3 regions of the Microbacterium panaciterrae genome follow, and region 3 is predicted to be linked to each of the others. Evidence: predicted binding sites of a transcription regulator. Region 3 holds the regulator's gene; each other region holds the start of a gene.
The links. Region 3 encodes LexA, which represses DNA repair genes until DNA is damaged. Its sites were predicted from a motif close to TCGAACANNTGTTCGA; they were not measured.

Region 1 (7,054 bases), on a different contig from region 3:
CAGAGATCTTCGAGGGATCCATGCGCGGCCGCACGATGTACGTCGTGCCGTTCTCGATGGGCCCCATCGGCGGCCCGATCTCGCAGATCGGCGTGCAGATCACCGACAGCGCGTACGCGGTCACCTCGATCGGCATCATGACCCGCACAGGCGAAGCCGTCGTGCGCCAGATCGCCGAGGGCACCCAGTGGGTGCGCACCGTGCACTCGGTCGGCGCGCCGCTCGCCGCCGGCGAGGCGGACACCACCTGGCCGTGCAACGACGAGAAGTGGATCGTGCACTTCCCAGACACGCTCGAGGTCTACTCGTACGGTTCGGGTTACGGCGGCAACGCGATCCTCGCGAAGAAGTGCTTCGCGCTGCGCATCGCCTCCGTGCTCGCCCGCGACGAGGGCTGGCTCGCCGAGCACATGCTGCTCATCCGCGTGATCTCGCCCGAGGGCAAGGCGTACCACGTGGCCGCGGCCTTCCCGTCGGCCTGCGGCAAGACCAACCTCGCCATGCTCCGCCCCACCATTCCGGGCTGGAAGGTGGAGACGCTCGGCGACGACATCACCTGGATCCGTCCCGGTGCCGACGGCCGCATGCACGCGATCAACCCCGAGGCGGGCTTCTTCGGCGTCGCCCCCGGTACCGGCGAGTCCACCAACGTCACCGCTGTGGAGACGCTCTGGGGCAACACGATCTTCACGAACGTGGCGCTGCGCCCGGACGGCGACGTGTGGTGGGAGGGCCTGACCGACGAGGCGCCCGCGAACCTCATCGACTGGGAGGGCAACCCGTGGACGCCGGAGAGCGGCCGCCCTGCGGCGCACCCGAACTCCCGCTTCACAGTGTCGGCCGCGCAGTGCCCGCAGATCGCGGAGGACTGGGAGGACCCGGAGGGTGTCGCCCTCGACGTGATCCTGTTCGGCGGCCGCCGCGCCACCAACGTCCCGCTCGTCGTCGAGGCGACGGACTGGAGCCACGGCGTGTTCCTCGGCGCGACCATCTCGTCCGAGCGCACGGCCGCGGCCGAGGGCACGGTCGGCGAGCTCCGCCGTGACCCGTTCGCGATGCTCCCCTTCTGCGGCTACAACATGGGCGACTACTTCGCGCACTGGCTGAAGATGGGCCGCAGTGTCCGGTTCGACAAGGCGCCGCGCATCTTCCAGGTGAACTGGTTCCGTCGCGGTGCCGACGGCCGGTTCCTCTGGCCCGGGTTCGGCGACAACGCCCGGGTGATCGACTGGATCATCCGCCGGATCGAGGGCGAGGTCGGCGCGGTGGACAGCCCGATCGGGCGCCTGCCGAAAATCGAGGACCTCAACCTCGAGGGCGCGAACGTGAGCGACGAAGACCTCGCCGAGCTGTTCCACGTCGACTCCGCGTCGTGGAACCGCGAGGCCGACTCGACCGAGGAGTTCTTCGCCACCTTCGGCGACCGGCTCCCGGCCGCCCTCTCGACCGAGCTCGCCTCGCTGCGCTACCGGCTCGCGAGCGCCTGAGACGCGGATCCACCAACCCGCGGCGGCGGGATGTCAGGGACGAAAAGGCTGAGTGGTCCCCGGCATCCTGCCGCCGCGTTTTCCGCGGAATTCCGGGGATTTCCGCTGTCGTTAGTCGAACATATCTGCTAGACTGAGGCATGGCCTCCTCGGGAACGACGCGCGACACCGCAGCAGCGGATGTGTGCGAGATCGTGGGGGAGGATGTCGTCGCGAGGGTGCTGCTGGAGCGCCTGCAGGAGGACGACGTGGCACTCAACCGGCGAGCGGTGCAGCGCGCGGAGGGGATCGTCGAGGTCGTCGACCTCGCGCGTCGGCACCCGGAGATCTACACCGTCGGGGACCATTCCGATGATCGGGATCACGCGGTCCGTGCCGCGGTGTTCGATATCGCGTTGCGGTTGCAGATCTCTGAGAACCAGGTGCGCGGGCTGCTGTGCACGGCCGAAACCGCGCAGGAGCTGCTGCCGCTGATGTGGGCGCAGGCTCGGGACGGGCTGGTCGGGATGCGGTTCGTCGAGACGGCGACGGCCGCGGTGTTGCGGTTGCGCGCTCCTGTCGGTGCCGACATCGCCGCGCGCGAGTACGCGGCCGAAGCGATCGCTCTGATCGACCGTGCATGCGCGGACTGGGCGCTGAAACTGTCCATCGGCGCGTTTCGGAGACGCGTGAACACGCTCGTCGAGCGGCTGGATCCGACGTCGGCCGAAGGCAAGCATGCTCGAGGGATGGTCGACCGCCGCGTCATCCTGGAAGAAGCCGATGATGGCATGACGTGGATCATGGCGCTCGTGCCGACGGTGAAGGCGGTCGCGATCAGGCGGCGCCTCACGTCCGCGGCGAAGCATCTGCAGAAGGATCGGCGTGAAGGGCGTCTGCGGGACCAGATCCGCGCCGACCTGTTCTGCGACTGGCTGTGCGGGGTCGGCACCGACAACGCCGTCAAGACCACCGTGTTCGTCACGGTGCCGGTGGGGCTGCTCACCGGCGTTGCGCCTGCATCGGGCAACCCGGCCGCGTCTGCGACCGTGGCGCAGCTCGTCGGGCACGGTCCGATCGACTCGGCGAGCGCGCGGCAGATGTTCTTCGACGCATCGGCGTTTCGGAGGGTGATCACGGATCCGGTCCGCGGCGTGATCCTGGACATGGATCGCCGCACCTATCGGCCGACGAAGGCGCAACGGGACTGGTTGGTGCTGCAGCACGGCACCTGCGCCCGTGATGGGTGCACCCGCCTCGCTCTCGACGCGGATCTCGACCACGAACGTGCGTGGGCGCACGGCGGTGCCACCGATATCGGCAACCTGCGGCCGCTGTGCGCGGCCGACCACGTCCGCAACCACCGCACGCGGTTGATCTACCGCAGCAGGCCCGACCGCACGGTCGAAGTCACCACCCCCACCGGTCACCGAACCACAGACCCGCCACCCTTCTGACCTGCGCGATGTCGGATCCGCGAGGTAGCGTCGCGACATGGACGTCATCGACTACCTGTTGGACGGCGATCCCGCGATCCGCTGGCAGGCGCTGCGGGATCTGACCGACGCGGCCCCCGAGAAGGTCGCGGCCGAGCGCGCGCGTGTGGCCGCCGAGGGCTGGGGCGCTCGGCTGCTCTCGCTGCAGGCGGACGACGGGCTGTGGGACGGTGGCGTGTATCGCCCCGGCTGGGTCGATGAGGATCGGCCGATGTACGACGCGTGGACCGCCACGCATTTCAGCCTGCAGCAGCTCGCCGATCTCGGCGTGGATCCCGCGGATGAGCGGGTCCGGCGGGCGGTGGCCCGGGTGCGCGAACACGTGCGCTGGGACCAGGAGGGGGCGCCGGCCTATTTCGACGGAGAGACCGAGCCGTGCGTCAACGGCGTCGTGCTCACCGTCGCCGCATATTTCGGGGAACCCGGTGACGCCGTCCTCAAGACGTTGCTCGAGGGTCAGCTCGCGGACGGCGGGTGGAACTGCTGGGCCGAGTACGGTGCCGAAGTGTCGTCGCTGCACTCCACGATCTGCGTGCTGGAAGGGCTGCTCGCCTGGGAGCGGGCGACCGGAGGAACGGACGAAGCCCGCGCCGCGCGTCTGGCCGCCGAGGAGTACCTGCTCGAGCGCCGGCTGTTCCTGCGGCGCAGCACAGGGGACGCCATCGACCCGCGTTTCACGATGGCCTCGTATCCGGTGCGCTGGTACTACGACGTGCTGCGTGGGCTGGACTACCTGCGCCAGGCTCGGCCCGAGGGCGACCCGCGGTGCGCGCCCGCCATGGAACTGCTGCGCGATCGACGCGGAGCCGACGGGTTGTGGCGGCTGGAGAACACGCGCGAGGGGCCGACGCTCTTCGACATGGAGGGTGAGAGAGAAGGATTTCCCAGCCGCTGGGTCACCCTCCGCGCTCTGCGGGTGCTGCGCTGGGCCGATCAGGTGCCGGACCGGCTGCGCGCCTAGCGTCGCCCGAAGCGGCGGTGCGCGGCCTGGCGGGTGGTGCCCAGCGCACTCGCGATCGCCTGCCAGGAGTAGCCACCGGCGCGGGCGCGGCGCACCTGGACCTCCTCTGCGCGAGCGATCTCGCGACGCACCTCGACCAGCCGGTGCAACTCGGCCAGCGGCTCGCCCTGCGGATCCGTCGCCTGTGCGGTCTTCATGATGACACCTCTCCTCGCGTCAATGATGGTTGACAAAAGGAAAGGTGTCAATAGATGTTGACAGTCGGGGGGGTCAGGTCGGCAGCGCCCGACGGCGATTGCGCACCCCGATCGCGGCCACCGCGGCCATCAGCAGGGCGAGCTCCAGGGCGTTCAGCCCGAGGGCCGTGCCGTGCAGCGCGTCGACCGGCGCCGAGCCCACCGCGACCGGGGCGTGCGAATGCCCGTGCCCGCCCGTACCACCCGACCACACGTGCAGCAGGATCGTCGTCGCCGACATCGCCATCGCGCCGCCCCAGGACGCGTCGGACGGCGCGGTTCGTCGCGGACGCAGGCAGAGTGCACAGGCCGCGGCGAGGATCGTCATCGCCGCGGCCAGGACCGAGGGGGCCGCGAGCAGCATCGCGAGGTGCGTCACGACGCAGCCCGTCGTGACCAGCAGGCAGGCCAGCTGGAGCGCACCCCGCACGGTGCGGAAGGGTCGGATCATGATCGTGTCCGCTCTCAGCCGTGTTGGAACCAGGTCGTCTTCCAGTCGGTGTAGTTGTCGAGCGCATGCCGGGAGAGGTCGCGGCCGAAACCTGATTGCCGGAAGCCGCCGAAGGGCGTCGTGAGCCCCAGTGCGTCCACGGTGTTGACCGAGACGGTCCCGGCGACGAGCCGCTCCGAGACGCGGTGCGCACGGCCGAAGTCGCTCGTCCACAGCGAGGCGGCGAGGCCGTATTCCGTGTCGTTCGCCAGACGGATGGCCTCGTCCTCGTCGTCGAAGCCGAGCACCACGACGAGCGGGCCGAACACCTCGACCCGGTGCAGGTCATGGTCCGCGTCGAGACCCGTGACGATCGCCGGACGCAGATAGGCGTCGGATCCGGTGATCGTGACCCGATCCCCGCCTGCCACCAGCTCGCCGTCCGCGGCCGCCTGCGCGATCGCGGCCGACACGTCGTCGGCGTGCGCGCGGCTGATCAGACTGCCGTTGCCGTCGCTGCCGGCGAGCGGATCGCTCGGCGCATACGCCTGCGCGGCCTCCGAGAGCAGCGCCACGAACTCGTCGTGCACCGAGCGCTGCACCAGGATCCGCGAGTTCGCGGAACACACCTGCCCCTGGTTGTAGAACGCGCCGAACGCGGCCTTCGCGGCCGCCGCCTCGAGGTCCGCATCGGCGAAGACGAGGTTCGAGCTCTTGCCGCCGGCCTCGAGTGCGACCCGCTTCATGTTCGAGTTCCCGGCGCTCACCATGAGCCGCTTGGCCACCGCGGTCGAGCCCGTGAAGGCGAGTACGTCGATGTCGGGGTGCAGTGCGATGCGCTCGCCGACGACGGATCCGCGCCCGGGCACGACGTTCAGCACACCGGCGGGGATCCCCGCCTCCAGGGCCAGATCCGCGAGCCGGAGCGCGGTCAGCGAGGTCTCGGTCGCCGGCTTGTGCACGACGCTGTTGCCGCTCGCGAGGGCGGGCGCAAGCTTCCAGGCGGCGATCTCGAGCGGATAGTTCCACGGCGTGATCGCGCCGACGACACCGAGTGGCACGCGCTGCACGAGCGCGGTGGATCCTGGCGGGGTGGCAGGGATCTCGTCGAACCGCTTGTCGGCGAGCTCGCCGTACCAGCGGAACGTCTCGGCCGTGCCGGGCACGTCGACGGTCAGGGTCTGCGCGATCGGCTTGCCCGAGTCGAGGGTCTCCAGCAGCGCGAGCTCCTCGAGGTGCGCCATGATCAGGTCGGCGAGGAGGATCAGTGCTCTGCCGCGTTCGGCGGCGCCACGGCGGCTCCACGAGCCCTCGTCGAACGCGCGTCGGGCGATCACGACGGCGCGGTCGACGTCTGCGGCTGTGCCCGCCGCGAGGTCGGCCAGATGCGCGAGCGATCCGGGGCTGTGCACCGCGATGGTCGCGGCGTCCGACGCGTCGACGCGCCGGCCGCCGATCATGGCGCGGCCGTCGATCGCGAGTTCACGGCTGCGTGCGGTCCAGTCGGTGGGGGTCATGCGGCACTCTCCTTCGGAGTGTTCGAGGCCTTCGGCGTGTACGAGGCCTTCGTCGGCGGCAGGCTACTCGGATCTGTGGCGACGACGTCGATCACGGTCCAGGCCATGAGCACCGCGGCATCGAGGAGCGCCTGCTCGGCGACGGGCCCGACGCACGCGGCGGCGAACTCCTTCTGATGGTTGCCGTACGGCAGGGATCCGACACCGATGTACGGGTGGATCGCGGGGACCAGCTGCGAGACGTTGCCCATGTCGGTGGACGCGCGGTTCATCCGGCCGGCGACCTCCGGATCCGCGAACACGCGCCCGCGCGCGAGCGCGTTGGCCCGGTAGAACTCCAGCGCGCGCTCGTCGGGGCGGAACTCGGAGTACGGCTTGCTCTCCGGGGTGATGCTCAGCGCGGCGCCGGAGGCGAGCGCGCCGGCCTCGAAGCAGCGCCGCACCCGCTCCTCGAGGTGCGAGAGCTCGGCGAGGGAGTTCGCGCGGGTGTACCAGCGCCCCTCGGTGCGCTCCGGGATCGCATTCGGGGCGTATCCGCCGACGGTCTGCACGCCGTGCACGCGGGTGTCGGCGGGCAGCTGCTGCCGGAGCAGCCCGATCGCGACCTGCGCGACGAGGAACGCGTCGTTCGCGTTGACGCCCTGATCCGGATAGGCGGCGGCGTGCGCCGAGACCCCGTCGTAGGCGACGTGGCTGTGCGAGACCGCGAACGGCCGGGCCTCGGCGACATCGACCGGCGCGGGGTGCACCATCATCGCGAGGTCCAGATCGCGGAAGGCGCCGGCTTCGATGAGCTCGATCTTCCCGCCGCCGCCCTCCTCGGCCGGCGTACCGTAGACGCGCACGGTGAGTCCGAGCTCATCCGCGAGCGGTGCGAGCGCGAGCCCGGCGCCGACCGCCGAGGCCGCGATGAGGTTGTGCCCGCAGGCGTGCCCGAGTCCGGGCAAT
Region 2 (7,054 bases), on a different contig from region 3:
AGGGCGAAGCAATATCGCGCGAACATGTTCTGCACACCGATCAGCATCGCGAGGAAGCTCGTCAGCACCAGGATCTGCATCACAAGCGAGAGCCAGGGACCCACAGCTCGCGCGGCGAGGTCGAAGATGACACCGGAGAGGTTGTGGGCCGAGGCCTTCTGGACGTTGTCAGCGCCGAGCCCATAGCTCACGGCCCAGGTGGCGAGGGTGTAGTAGACGGCGACGAAGCCGATGACGACGAACAAGGCGATGGGGATCGTCCGGCGAGGGTTCCTCGCTTCTTCGGCGAAAACCGTCGTCGCCTCGAATGTCGTGAAGCAGGTGAATACGAATAGGCCGGCGACGCCCACCCCAGGGTTCGCAAGGACCGCAGGGCTGAAGCTCACCAAAGACGGATCCTTCCCGGGAAAGGCGATGAGGATGCCGACGATGAGTACGGCCACGACGATCACCTCGAGCGCGATGATGAAGCCGAGGACGCGCATGTTGAGATCGACGCCGCGGATGACCAGGACCGTCGTGATGGCGATCGCGAGCATCACCCACACCCACACCGGGACGTCGAGTCCGGCGCTTGCTGCCAGCTGCTGCGCGAAGACTCCGAACTGGGCGACGAGTCCGATCTGCAGCGCGAGGTAGGTCACCACTACGATGCCCGCAGAGCCCGTTGCGGCGCGCGAGCCGAGCCCTCGGGCGATGTAGGCGACGAAGCCTCCGGCGTTGGTGATGTGACGGCTCATCTTCAAGTACCCGACGGCGAACACGGCGATGATGGCGGCGACGATGATGTAGACGGCAGGTGCGCCGCTCCCGACGATGGAGAAGACGACTGGGGCGGCTCCTACGAAGGCCGCCATGGGGGCGGCGGCGGCGATAACGAAGAACGCGACGCCGACCACGCCGAGACTGTTGCGCTTCAGTGCGGTGGTCTGCTCGGCGGCGGGTTCTGTACTGGTCAACGCCATGGCGTTCTCCCTTGAACAAGGCGGATGGTGAAGTCATTTGAGCAGGTGCTGAATTCAATGTCAAGCATTTGCTCAATTCTGGTGCCTGCCGGCGGTCGAGGAAGGTAAGGTGCCAACATGGCCGAGGAACCGCAGCGCATCAAATACGGCACCGGCCGCGAGGCTCTTATCGAAGCCGCGGTGCGCGTCGTCGCCCGCCACGGCCTGCACGGTATGACGTTCCGCAAGGTGGCGCAGGAGGCTGGAGTGAACAATTCTCTGGTCGCCCACCACTTCGGCTCGCTGTCATCGCTGGCATCCGCCGCCCTCGAGTGGTCTGCGTCGACCGCCCTGAACGATTCGCACCTGGCCGGGTTCCTCGACTCGGCTGAGGACTACAGGTCGGCGCTGTGGTCCACTCTCAGTGAAGAGAGGGACCTGCACGTCTATCAGTTCGAGATGATCCTCGAAGCCAGTCGCGACGAGGCGATCCGCGATCACATCATGGCGATGTACGACCAGTACACCTCCGAAGTCTCGCGCAGCATGTTCGGGGATTCGGCCAACGATGAGGACAACGCCCTTGCGCGCGCCGTCTTCGCAGCGCTTGACGGACTCGTGCTGCAGTTCGTGAGCGGCGCCATCGGTCGCGAGCAGGTCGACTCGTCTGTCGCTGCCCTGTGGAATCTTGCGGCCCTGGCTACCGCTTCGAGGTCTGCGAGCCAGTGAGCACCCGTGACGATGCTGCCGCGTCGCGCAGGCACTCGATGAAGGCGGTGCCCCGCACATCGTCCATCGTTCTCGTCTGGCGCACGGCCAGCAGTCGCGTCGTCGGGGCGCCGGCGAGGGGGACGACGGCGATGGATGCCGGAATGAGCTGACGGACGGACGCGGGCAGGATGCTCGCGCCGACGCCGGCGGCGACGAAGCCCAGCGCGGTCTCCTGATGCACGACCTCTTGGATCACGTTCGCAGCGTGAGGGGCAGCGGAGAGCACCTCTGTCACGCGATCGACGAAGCCGGGCATGAGCAATCGAGGATAGGAGATCATCGGCACTGCGACGATCTCGTCGACGGTCACCTCGATTCGCTGAGCAAGCGGATGTCCGATCGGCAGGCAGGCGACGAGACGCTCTTCGAACACCACTTCCGCGGTGAGGGGAACGGACGAAACGTGGTCGGCCGCCGGGTTCTCGTCGCGCACGATGCCCACGTCTAGTCTTCCGTCCCTCAAACGCTCCATCTGCTCACCCGAGGTGAGAGGTACCAGAGTGAGCGCGACCTTCGCACTTCTCGCACGGAACAGCCGGACGACATCGGGGAGCACGGTGTAGTTCGCCGAGCTGACGAATCCCACGCTGAGCTGGCCCGTCAGGCCGTCCACGTAATCGCGCATGTCGGCTCGCGCGGAGTCGACCTCGGCGAGGATCCTGCGTGCCGACTCCTGGAGGTGACGTCCGGCCGGTGTGAGCTGCACGCGCCGGGTGCTGCGGTCGAAGAGAGTGGTGCCGAATTCGCGCTCGAGGCGCCCGATCTGAACGCTGAGCGGCGGCTGCGACATGTGCAGCTTCTGTGCTGCTCGGCCGAAGTGGAGCTCGTCGGCCACAGCCATGAAGTAGCGCAATTGACGGAGTTCCATGCAGGCACGATACGGGTTTCGTATTACCGCGTCGTTTCCGGGGGATTGCGAGCGAAATGCTATCAATCCGGCTCAGAAACGGTATTTGACCTGGGGTTGTGAACAGCTGTTCTCTGGTCAGCACGCACCCCGACCCGGAGGATTCACCATGACTGCTGACAGCGAGCCCCGCACCCGCATCGACATGCTCTACCTGAGCGAGCCCGAGGTGATCGCAGCGGGCATGAAGGACATGGCCCGCTGCATGGAGGTGATGGAGGAGGTGCTGATCCTGGTCGCCAAGGGCGACTACCGGATGGCGGGCAGCTCGGCGAACTCGCACGGCGCACAGATCGGGTTCCCTGCGAACTCGCCCTTCCCGGCCATGCCGCTCGATGCGGCCGATCGCCGCTTCATGGCGATGCCGGGGTACCTCGGTGGGCGCTTCGACACAGCCGGGGTCAAATGGTACGGGTCGAACATCGACAACCGCGAGAAGGGCCTGCCCCGTTCGATCCACCTCATCGTGTTGAACGACAAGGAGACTGGCGCCCCTTTCGCGATCATGTCCGGCAACCTCGAGAGCGCGTACCGAACGGCCGCTGTTCCCGGCGCGGCCGCGAAGAAGCTCGCGCCGGTGAACGCGAAGTCTCTGGGCATCATCGGCCCTGGCGCGATGAACAAGAGCGCCCTGCACGCCATGACGACGGCGAGGCCCACCCTCGACACGATCCGGATCAACGGCCGCCGCCGCTCGACCTCGGAGGCATTCGCCGACTACGTGCGCGAGCACTACCCCCAGTTCACGACCATCGAGATCGCCGAGACCGTCGAGGCCGCGGTGCGCGACTCCGACATCGTCTCCGAGGCCGTGACCGGACTCGTCGGCTCGGAGAATTATCCCTACATCGACGGGGACTGGATCAAGCCCGGCGCGTTCCTGAGCCTTCCCGCGAACCTGCGCATGGACAAGGAATACACACTGTCGGGCAAGGCGCGACTGATCGCCGACGCCAAGAAGATCTATGAGGCGTGGGCCGAGGAGTACCCGGCTCCCTCGCACGAGACCGCGTTCGGCATGATCGGCCTCTACTGGCAAGACCTGATCGAGGCGGGCGAGCTCGACGAGTCCCGCGTCGTGAACATCGGTGACGTGTTCGAGGGCACGGTGCCCGGGCGCGAGTTCGACGAGCAGCCGGTGCTGTTCAGCGTCGGCGGTATGGGTGTCGAAGACGTCGCCTGGGCGAAGACCGTCTACGAGAACGCCGTCGCGCAGGGGATCGGCACGAAGCTGAACCTCTGGGACGCGCCGGACCTGGCCTGACCATGGGAGAGAGAGGCGCGGAAGCAGTCGCCGAATCTGCGAGATATGCGATCATCGGCGCCGGTCTGAGCGGAGCATCCGCCGCGTGGCGCCTGGCTCAGTCGGGCGCTGAGGTGGTCCTGCTGGAACGTGATGTGCCGGCATCCCATCTCGGCAGCTCTCACGGGTCGGCGCGGATCTTCCGCTACGCCTACCATGACCCGTTCTACGTCGATCTGGTCGTGCAGGCGCAGCGTGGCTGGGCAGAGCTCGAGGCATCGAGTGGGGCTCAGTTGATCACCCCGAGCGGGGCACTCGACTGCGGCATCGTGCGCGACCCGCGCGGACTCGCCAACGCCCTCGAGACGAACGACATCGAACACGAGCTCCTCGCCGCCGGAAGCGCCAAGGCACGATGGCCGCAGCTGAACTTCGACAGTGACGTGCTGTGGCACCCCTCGGCCGGAGTCATCGACGCTGAGTCCGCCGTCGAGGCGATGGTAGCCCTCGCCCGAGCCGCCGGCGCCGAGGTGCGCCTGGGCTGGGAGGCCGTATCGGTGCACCACGCGAGATCCGGCTACCTGGTCACCTCGACGAACGGCGACACGGTGCATGCCGAGCAGGTCGTCGTCGCCGCCGGCGGCTGGCTGCCGGCACTGCTCGGCGAGCTTGACCTGCCCAGCGGATTCGCGGATGCGCTCCCCCAGTTCGAGGTTCGGCAGGAGAACGCGTTCCACTTCCTCTACCGTGACGCCAGGGATTGCGGAGAGGGCCTTCTGGGGGCTGCCACATCGTGGCCGACGTTCATCTACAAGGGCGAAGACATCCAGACCTACAGTCTGCCCGGCGGACGCGATGCGCAGTTCTGCGGCCAGAAGGTTGCCGAGTACAACGGCGGACGCGTGATCCCGTCAGCGCGCGATCAAGACGGCCAGATCGATCCCGGCAACCGCGGCCGCGTCGTCGACTTCGTCGAACGCTTCGCACCGGGGCTGCTGACGACGCCCTATGCCGAATCCACGTGCCTGTTCACAAACGTGCCGCGCGACGACATGATCATCGACCGTGTCGATGGCATCACGGTCCTCTCGCCATGCTCGGGACAGGGCGCGAAGTTCGCTCCTCTCCTCGGTGAGCTCGTCCTCGACCTGGTGGCGGGTTCGCAGCGCGCATCCGAGCGGTTCCGCGCCGTTGGCCAGCGATTCGCGGGGGTGTGACATGGGATCGACGACCTACGCCGATGCCAACGCCCTTCTGGCCGAAATCCTCGGCATCGGCGTGGATACGGAGCGCGGCGGGTACTCGCGTCCGGTCTTCTCACCCGCCGAGATGGAACTGCGCGCGTGGTTCAAAGCTCGCGCCGAGGAGCGCGGGCTGACCGTGGAGACTGACGGCAACGGCATCATCTGGGCCTGGTGGGAGGCGGAGCGCCCACAGGACGCCGGGCGGCGCCGTGACGTGATCGTCACCGGCTCGCACCTCGATTCCGTCCCCGGCGGCGGCAACTTCGACGGCCCTCTTGGTGTCGCGAGTGCTCTCGCTGCGGTCGATGTCCTTCGGGACCGCGGCGTGACGCCGGTGCGTCCGCTCGCCGTCGCCGTGTTCCCCGAGGAGGAGGGATCGCGGTTCGGCATCGCCTGCCTGGGCTCCCGATTGCTCGCCGGCGTCGTGGATCCGGATCAGGTTCGCGCACTGGTCGACGACGCAGGGCACTCGTTCGCCGACGCTTCCTCAGCTGCCGGGCTCGATCCCGCACTCATTGGTCCTGACCCTGCACGTCTCGCGGACATTGCGGCATTCGTTGAACTGCATGTCGAACAGGGACGCGGGCTCGTCGACCTTGCGCAGCCGGTCGCGCTCGCAGGCGCGATCATCGCGCACGGCCGGTGGCACGTGCGGATCGAAGGACGAGGGGACCATGCCGGTGCCACACGGATGGCCGACAGACAGGATCCCGTGGTCGTCGCCGCTGAGACGATCCGAAGCTTGCGTGAGCAGACACTGGCAGTCGACGACGCTCGCGGAACCGTCGGGCGAGTGAAGGTCACTCCAGGGGGCACGAACGTCATCGCCTCCTCGGTCGACCTGTGGATGGACGTGCGGCATCGGGATGGCAATGCCGTGCGCCGCATCGTCGATGTCGTGACGACGATGACCGACAAGGCGGCGGACGCAGAGGGATGCAGCGTCACCGTGGTCGAACAGTCGTTCTCGCCGACGGTCGAGTTCGACGCGTCGTTGCGTGATCGCCTGCAGGCCGTGCTACCAGCTGCTCCGGTTCTCGACACGGGGGCGGGTCACGACGCCGGTGTGCTCGCCGACATCATCCCCACCGGAATGCTCTTCGTCCGCAACCCCACCGGGGCCTCGCACACTCCCGCCGAGACAGCTGAATCCGACGATGTCAGCGCCGGAGTGGAGGCACTGGCGGACGTGCTCCAAGACCTTCTCACGCGCTGACCGACCCCACCGTCTCACCCGCTAGACCCCCTACCCGAAAGGAGATCGACATGGATATCACCTCGCAGGTGAACACGGGATGGATGCTGACCGCCACCGTCGCCGTCACCCTCATGCTGCCCGGACTCGCCCTGTACTACGGCGGGCTGTCGCGCACGAAGAACATCCTCAACACGATGATGATCGTGTTCGGCGGCTTCGCCGTCACGGCCGTGCTCTGGGTCCTGTACGGCTACGGTCTGACCCTCGGGAACTCCGTCGGCGGTGCCGGCATCATCGGCGACCCGATCGGCCTGTTCGGCATCCAGTCGCTCCTCGGCGCGGAGACGCCGGAGGGCACCGTGCCCGCGATCCTCATCGCCGTGTTCCAGCTGATCTTCGCCGGACTCACGGTGGGCATCATCGGCGGCGCCGTCGAGGGTCGCATGAAGTTCTCGACCTGGCTGATCTTCAGCGGCCTGTGGGCCACGTTCGTCTACTTCCCGGTCGCTCACTGGGTGTTCGCGTTCGACTCGGCTGACGGCTCGACCGTCGGCGGCTGGATCGCCAACCAGCTGCACGCGATCGACTTCGCTGGCGGCACGGCCGTGCACATGAACGCGGGCGTCGCAGCCCTCGTGCTCGCGTTCTTCCTCGGCAAGCGCCGGGACTTCCCGCACGTGGGCCGCCCCGGAAACCTGCCGATCGCGATCGTCGGCGGCGGGCTCCTGCTCGTCGGCTGGTACGGCT
Region 3 (7,054 bases):
GCGCTGCACGAGACCATCCAGCAGCTCGCCACGGCGTCGCCGCGATTCATCTCGGTGACCTATGGCGCCGGCGGATCGGTCGGCGGGCGCTCGCTGGACGTGCTGCGCTACATCCGCGAGCAGACCACGGTCGAGCCGCTCGCGCACCTCACCTGCGTCGGCAGCACCTACGCGGGCGCCTCGCGGCTGATCCGGGAGTTCCTCGATGCCGGGATCCTCAGCTTCCTCGCCCTGCGCGGGGACCCGCCCCTCGATGAGAGCGAGCCGTTCCTCGGCGACCTGGAGAGCTCGGCGCAGCTGGTGCAGCTGATCGATCGCGCGCAGGCCGAGCGCGCGCCGTACCAGGAACGGCCCATCCCCGGGGTGCCGGGCGCCGTGCAGGTCACCCCGCGCAAGAAGGTCAACATCGCGGTCGCCACCTACCCGAACGGACACCCGCGGTCCGTGCACCGCAACCAGGACGTCGAGGCGCTGCTGGCCAAGCAGGCGGCCGGAGCAACCCTTGCGATCACGCAGCTCTTCTTCCACGCCGACGACTACTTCGCGTTCGTTGAGCGCGCCCGTCGCGCGGGCGTGACGATCCCGATCCTGCCCGGGATCATGCCGATCACGTCTCCGGCACGGCTGAACCGGGTGCTGGAGCTGAGCGGCGAAGAGCTGCCCGCCGAGCTGTCCATCGCACTCGAGGTCGAACCCACCGTCGAGGGGCGCACCCAGATCGGCATCGCGCAGGCGGCCGCGCTCGTGCGCGAGCTCGTCGACGGCGGAGCGCCCGGTGTGCACCTGTACGCGTTCAACCAGCACCGCACCGTGCTCGGCGTCCTCGAGGACGCCGGCATCCTCCAATCCACCAGCGCGCGCTGAGCCGCACCCTTCCCCCCTTCCGTCAGAGAGGACCGTCATGACCGCATTCCCCGAGGGCACCGTCCTGGGCTATCCCCGAATCGGCCGCAAGCGCGAGCTCAAGAAGGCCGTCGAGGCGTTCTGGGGCGGACGGATCGACGAGGCCGAGCTGGAGAGCACTGCCGCAGGACTCCGCGCGGCCACCCGCGAGCGCCTCGCCGTGCAGGGACTCGGACGTGCCGACTCGGCGATCCCGGAGTCGTTCTCGTACTACGACCAGGTGCTGGATGCCGCCGTGACGGTCGGCGCGATTCCCGCCCGGTTCGAGGATCTGCGCTCCGCCGACGGCACGATCGGCCTGCCCGCGTACTTCACGATCGCCCGCGGCGAGGGGGAGCGCGCCCCGCTCGAGATGACGAAGTGGTTCGACACGAACTACCACTACCTGGTCCCCGAGATCGGGCCCGACACCGTGTTCTCGCTCTCGAGCGACCGGATCCTGCGTCAGGTGCAGGAGGCGGCGCAGGCCGGCTTCCGCACCCGTCCGGTGATCGTCGGTCCCGTCACGTTCCTCGCGCTGGCGAAGGCCGCGGACGAGGCGCCGGAGGGCTTCGATCCGCTGTCCCGCCTCGACGACCTGGTGCCCGTCTACGCCGAGCTGCTCACGGCGCTGAAGGCCGCGGGCGCCGAGTGGGTGCAGATCGATGAGCCCGCCCTGGTCAGCGAGTCCCTGCCGGCCTCCGTCGCAGAGCTCGGCGCCGCGGCCGCACGCGCCTACGCGGTGCTCGGCGGACTCGCCGAGCGCCCGGCGATCTTCGTCGCTGCGCCCTACGCGGCGCTGGACGCCAACCTCGCCGTGCTCGCCGCCGCTCCGATCGAGGCGATCGGCCTCGACCTCGTCCGCGGCACGGTCCCGGCCGCCGTCGCGGGCCTCGCGGACAAGGTGCTCGTCGGCGGTGTGATCGACGGGCACAACATCTGGCGCGGCGACCTCGCCGCGGCCTTCGACACGCTCGAGGCGCTGCGCGGCCTCGGTGCCGCGGGCGTCGCGGCGTCCACCTCCACGTCGCTGCAGCACGTGCCGCACGACGTCGAGGACGAGACCAAGCTCGACGCGCGCCTGCTCGCCTGGCTCGCCTTCGCCGACCAGAAGGTCGCGCAGGTGACCACGCTCGCCCGCGGCCTCGCCGAAGGACGCGACGCGATTGCCGGCGAGCTGGACGCCGCCTCTGCGGCCCTCGCCGACCGCCTGAGCGCACCCGGAGTGCGCGTCGACGCCGTCCGCGACCGCACCGCCGCACTGACCGGCGCCGACTTCGACCGCGGCGACTACGACGCCCGGGTCGCGGCGCAGGAGAGCGCGCTGGCGCTGCCGGCGCTGCCGCTCACCACGATCGGATCCTTCCCGCAGACCGGCGACATCCGCCGCGCCCGCGCGCAGTTCATCCGCGGCGAGATCACCGCGGACGAGTACGACGGGTTCCTCCGCGAGGAGATCGGCCGTGTCGTCGCGCTGCAGGAGGAACTGGGCCTCGACGTGCTCGTGCACGGCGAGCCGGAACGCAACGACATGGTGCAGTACTTCGCCGAGAATCTCGACGGCTTCGACGTCACCGAGAACGGCTGGGTGCAGTCGTACGGATCCCGCGCGACCCGTCCGTCGATCCTCTGGGGCGATGTGTCCCGCCCGGCGCCGATCACCGTCGCCTGGTCGCAGTACGCGCAGTCGCTCACCGCGAAGCCGATGAAGGGCATGCTGACCGGGCCGGTCACGATCCTCGCCTGGTCGTTCGTGCGCGACGACCAGCCGCTCGCCGAGACCGCCAACCAGGTCGCTTTGGCGCTGCGCGACGAGATCGCCGACCTCGAGGAGGCCGGCATCGCGGTCATCCAGGTCGACGAGCCCGCGCTGCGCGAGCTGCTGCCGCTGAAGAAGGCCGATCAGCCGGCGTATCTGGACTGGTCCGTCGCGTCCTTCCGCCTCTCCACGGCGGGTGCGGCGACCGCCACGCAGGTGCACACGCACCTCTGCTACTCGGAGTTCGGCGTGGTGATCGACGCGATCCGCGCCCTCGACGCCGACGTGACCTCGATCGAGGCCGCGCGCAGCCGCATGGAGGTCGTCACCGACATCGCCGCCAGCGGTTTCGACCATGGGATCGGCCCGGGTGTCTACGACATCCACTCGCCGCGCGTGCCGCAGACCACCGAGATCGAGGCGCTGCTGCGGCGTGCGGTCGAGGAGATCCCGACACGTCAGCTCTGGGTCAACCCGGACTGCGGTCTGAAGACCCGCGGCTACGAGGAGACGAACGCCTCGCTGCGCAACATCGTCGAGGCCACCCGCCGCGTCCGTGAGGACATCGTCGTCGCGGTCTGACCGCCACACGAAGAAGAGGCCGCCCCGGGAATCATCCCGGGGCGGCCTCTGCCGCGTGACGTGGATCAGACGGCGCGCAGCACCGCCACGAGCTTGCCGAGGATCACGGCGTCGTCGCCGAGGATGGGCTCGAACGCGCTGTTGCGGGGGAGCAGCCAGACATGGCCGTCGCGCCGGCGGAACGTCTTCACCGTGGCCTCGCCGTCGATCATCGCGGCCACGATCTCACCGTTCTCCGCGGTGTTCTGCGAGCGGATGACGACCCAGTCGCCGTCGCAGATCGCGGCATCGATCATGGACTCTCCGGAGACCTTCAGCATGAACAGTTCGCCCTTGCCCACCAGCTGGCGGGGGAGGGGGAAGATCTCCTCGACCTGCTGCTCGGCCGTGATCGGCACGCCGGCGGCGATCCGGCCGACGAGGGGCACCAGGGCCGCATCGCCGACGGACGGAGCAGCGTCCGCCGGATTCTCGCCGGACAGGGCCGGCAGATCGATCAGCACCTCCATGGCGCGCGTCTTGCCGGCGTCGCGGCGCAGATAGCCGCTCAGCTCGAGCTGCCCGAGCTGATGCGTCACGCTGCTCAGCGACTTCAGGTTCACGGCGTCGCCGATCTCGCGCATGCTCGGCGGATACCCGTTGCGTGCGATCGACGTCTGGATGACCTCGAGGATCGCCATCTGCTTCGCGCTCAGGCTCTTCCGGCGCCGCGTCCGCGGGGCCTCGGGCTCAGGGCTCGCGCTGCCGTTCATGACATCTCCTTCGATTCGAATGTCGGTGGTCCGTGGTGAGGTCTGTATATCGAAACCGTATCCGAGAGAGACACGGATTCGGAAGATCTGTTCGAGCGTGTCGGAGATGTCGTGGAAGCGATGTTCGAAGAACGCTTGACAGATGTTCGAAGTCGAAAGTATCTTCGGAACGTAGGTTCGTCTCCCCAGAGGCCGGAGCGGATGTTCCCTCAGACAGAGGGACTCCCTCCGGGGGAGCGGACCGACAGCACAATTAAGGAGAAGCACCATGAGCAGCATCACCTTCGCCCCGTCGCTCGGTTCCGCCGGAGTCTCCGGAACGCGTCTGCGGATCACGGCGCGCGGTCGGCGCGTGCTGGCCGCGCTGGTGACGCTCCCGATCGCGGCGGCGATCGCGTTCGCTGCGGTGAGCGGCGGTTCGGCGCTCGCGTCCGGCGAGCTGACCGGCGCCAACACCTTCGCCACGGTCACCGTGCAGTCCGGCGACACGCTCTGGTCCATCGCGGGCGAGGTCGCGCCGAAGGTCGACCCCCGCGACGTGGTCGCCGCGATCTCGAAGCTGAACCTCATCGACGGCGGCGTGATCAGCGTCGGCCAGCACCTCGCGATCCCCGCGCAGTACTCCACGGCGGGGCGCTGACGCGTCATCCGACGTCATAGCCACGTGGCGCCGCTTAGCATTGCAGGGTGACTGTCTCGCTCGACGACCTCCCGCTCCGCGACGATCTCCGCGGCCTGCGCCCGTACGGCGCACCGCAGGCGCCCCTCCCGGTGGCGCTCAACGTGAACGAGAACACGCATCCCGTGCCGGACGCGGTGGCGAGCGACATCCTCGACGACATCGCGGTGGCGCTGCGCGACGTGAACCGGTACCCGGACCGGGAGTTCACCGAACTTCGCGAGGCATTCGCTGGCTACCTGGGTCACGGTCTTGAGGCGTCCAACATCTGGGCCGGCAACGGCTCGAACGAGGTGCTGCAGCACATCCTGCAGGCGTTCGCCGGTCCCGGCCGCACCGTGTTCGGATTCGCCCCCACCTACTCGATGTATCCGCTGCTCGCGCAGGGCACCGGGGCTCGATGGGTCGCCGGGGTGCGGCACCCCGACTACGAGCTCACCGTGGCCGAAGCCGTCGCGCAGGTCGAGGAGCATCAGCCCGACGTGATCCTGCTGTGCGCCCCGAACAACCCGACCGGCACGCCCCTGCCGATCGACGTCATCGAGGCCGTCTACGAGGCCGCCCGGGGCATCGTGATCGTGGACGAGGCGTACCAGGAGTTCGCTCCGAAGGACTCGCCCTCGGCCCTGACGCTGCTCGAGGGGCGCCCGCGTCTCGCCGTGTCGCGCACCATGAGCAAGGCGTTCGCGTTCGCCGGTGCGCGCGTGGGTTATCTCGCCGCGGACCCGGCCTTCATCGATGCGCTGCGGCTCGTCCGGCTGCCCTATCACCTGAGCGCTCTCACACAGGCCGCCGCCATCGCCGCCCTGCGCAACGCCCCGACCATGCTCGCCATGGTCGACGAGATCGTGGCGCAGCGGGACCGCATCTCAGCGACCCTCGAGGCGCTGGGCTACGAGCCGCACCCGTCCTGGTCGAACTTCGTGCTGTTCGGCGGTGTCGCCGATCCCGCCGCGACCTGGCAGGCGCTGTACGACAAGGGCGTGCTGATCCGCGACGTCGGAATCCCCGGCCACCTCCGGGTCACCGCGGGCACCGAGGCGGAGACGACCGCATTCCTGGAGGCGCTGGCCTCGGTAGGATCGGCGTCATGACCGCTCGCATCGCCCGCCGCACCCGCTCGACGTCCGAGTCGACGGTCGAGCTCGAGCTGAACCTCGACGGCACCGGCCAGAGCCACATCGACACCTCCGTGCCGTTCTTCGACCACCTGCTCACCGCCTTCGCGAAGCACTCGCTCACCGACCTCACGATCCGCTCCTCGGGTGACACCCACATCGACGCCCACCACACGGTCGAGGACGTCGCGATCGTGCTGGGGCAGGCGATCCGCGACGCTCTGGGCGACAAGTCCGGCATCTCCCGCTACGGCGACGCCCTCGTCCCGCTGGACGAGGCGCTCGCGCAGGCCGTGGTCGACATCTCCGGTCGCCCGTACCTCGTGCACGAGGGCGAGCCGGCCGGCTACGAGCACCACCTCATCGGCGGCCACTTCACCGGCTCCCTGGTGCGCCACGTGTTCGAGGCGATCGCCTACAACGCGGCGCTCACCGTGCACGTGCGCGTGATCAGCGGACGCGACCCGCACCACATCGCCGAGGCCGAGTTCAAGGCGTTCGCGCGCGCGTTCCGCCAGGCCAAGGCGCTCGACCCGCTGGTTTCCGGCGTGCCCTCCACCAAGGGTGCGCTGTGAGCGGATCCCGCCGGCCCACCGTCGCGGTCTTCGACTACGGCTCGGGCAACGTGCATTCGGCGGTCAAGGCGCTGATCCGCGCCGGCGCCGACGCGGAGCTCACCGGCGACCGCACGGCCGCGCTCGAGGCCGACGGGCTCGTGGTCCCCGGCGTCGGGGCGTTCGCCGCCGTGCGCGAGGCGCTGGCCGCGCATCGGGGCGACGAGATCATCGAGCGACGTCTCGCCGGTGGGCGCGCGGTTCTCGGGATCTGCGTGGGCATGCAGGTGCTCTTCGCTCACGGCGTCGAGCGCGGCGCAGAGGTCGACGGGCTCGGCGAATGGCCGGGCGTGATCACCGAGCTGGATGCGCCGGTGCTGCCGCACATGGGCTGGAACACCGTCGAGCCCGGTGCGGGCAGCGTGCTGTTCCGCGGCATCGAGCACGAACGGTTCTACTTCGTGCACTCCTTCGCCGCGCAGTCCTGGGAGCTCGACGTGATCCCCCCGTTCCCCGAGCCGAGCCTGACCTGGGCGACGCACGGCTCGCGGTTCCTCGCCGCGGTCGAAAACGGCCCGCTCTCGGCCACCCAGTTCCACCCGGAGAAGTCCGGCGACGCCGGCATCCAGCTGCTCCGGAACTGGATCTCGACGCTCTGAGCATCCCCCGAACGATCAACACATCAAGGACGACATGAACGAGTTCGCACAGGCACCTTCGCTGACCCT

Region 1: the regulator LexA is predicted to act here: its motif matches at 1,603-1,618, upstream of ABD882_RS00560 (HNH endonuclease signature motif containing protein).
Region 2: the regulator LexA is predicted to act here: its motif matches at 2,682-2,697, upstream of ABD882_RS08435 (tyramine oxidase subunit B).

What each region holds. Positions count from the first base shown of each region.
Region 1 is NZ_BAABGP010000003.1:103,878-110,931, reverse strand. Features, by position in the region: gene ABD882_RS00565 (phosphoenolpyruvate carboxykinase (GTP)) at 1-1,487, shown strand, start outside; gene ABD882_RS00560 (HNH endonuclease signature motif containing protein) at 1,628-2,923, shown strand; gene ABD882_RS00555 (hypothetical protein) at 2,961-3,923, shown strand; gene ABD882_RS00550 (AsnC family protein) at 3,920-4,120, opposite strand; gene ABD882_RS00545 (hypothetical protein) at 4,194-4,610, opposite strand; gene ABD882_RS00540 (aldehyde dehydrogenase family protein) at 4,625-6,106, opposite strand; gene ABD882_RS00535 (amidohydrolase) at 6,103-7,054, opposite strand, start outside.
Region 2 is NZ_BAABGP010000010.1:92,862-99,915, forward strand. Features, by position in the region: gene ABD882_RS08420 (APC family permease) at 1-965, opposite strand, end outside; gene ABD882_RS08425 (TetR/AcrR family transcriptional regulator) at 1,083-1,673, shown strand; gene ABD882_RS08430 (LysR family transcriptional regulator) at 1,645-2,583, opposite strand; gene ABD882_RS08435 (tyramine oxidase subunit B) at 2,732-3,886, shown strand; gene ABD882_RS08440 (FAD-dependent oxidoreductase) at 3,889-5,082, shown strand; gene ABD882_RS08445 (allantoate amidohydrolase) at 5,084-6,325, shown strand; gene ABD882_RS08450 (ammonium transporter) at 6,376-7,054, shown strand, end outside.
Region 3 is NZ_BAABGP010000024.1:25,065-32,118, reverse strand. Features, by position in the region: gene ABD882_RS16700 (methylenetetrahydrofolate reductase) at 1-864, shown strand, start outside; gene metE (5-methyltetrahydropteroyltriglutamate--homocysteine S-methyltransferase) at 902-3,223, shown strand; gene lexA (transcriptional repressor LexA) at 3,289-3,975, opposite strand; gene ABD882_RS16685 (LysM peptidoglycan-binding domain-containing protein) at 4,244-4,615, shown strand; gene ABD882_RS16680 (histidinol-phosphate transaminase) at 4,663-5,748, shown strand; gene hisB (imidazoleglycerol-phosphate dehydratase HisB) at 5,745-6,347, shown strand; gene hisH (imidazole glycerol phosphate synthase subunit HisH) at 6,344-6,985, shown strand; gene priA (bifunctional 1-(5-phosphoribosyl)-5-((5-phosphoribosylamino)methylideneamino)imidazole-4-carboxamide isomerase/phosphoribosylanthranilate isomerase PriA) at 7,020-7,054, shown strand, end outside.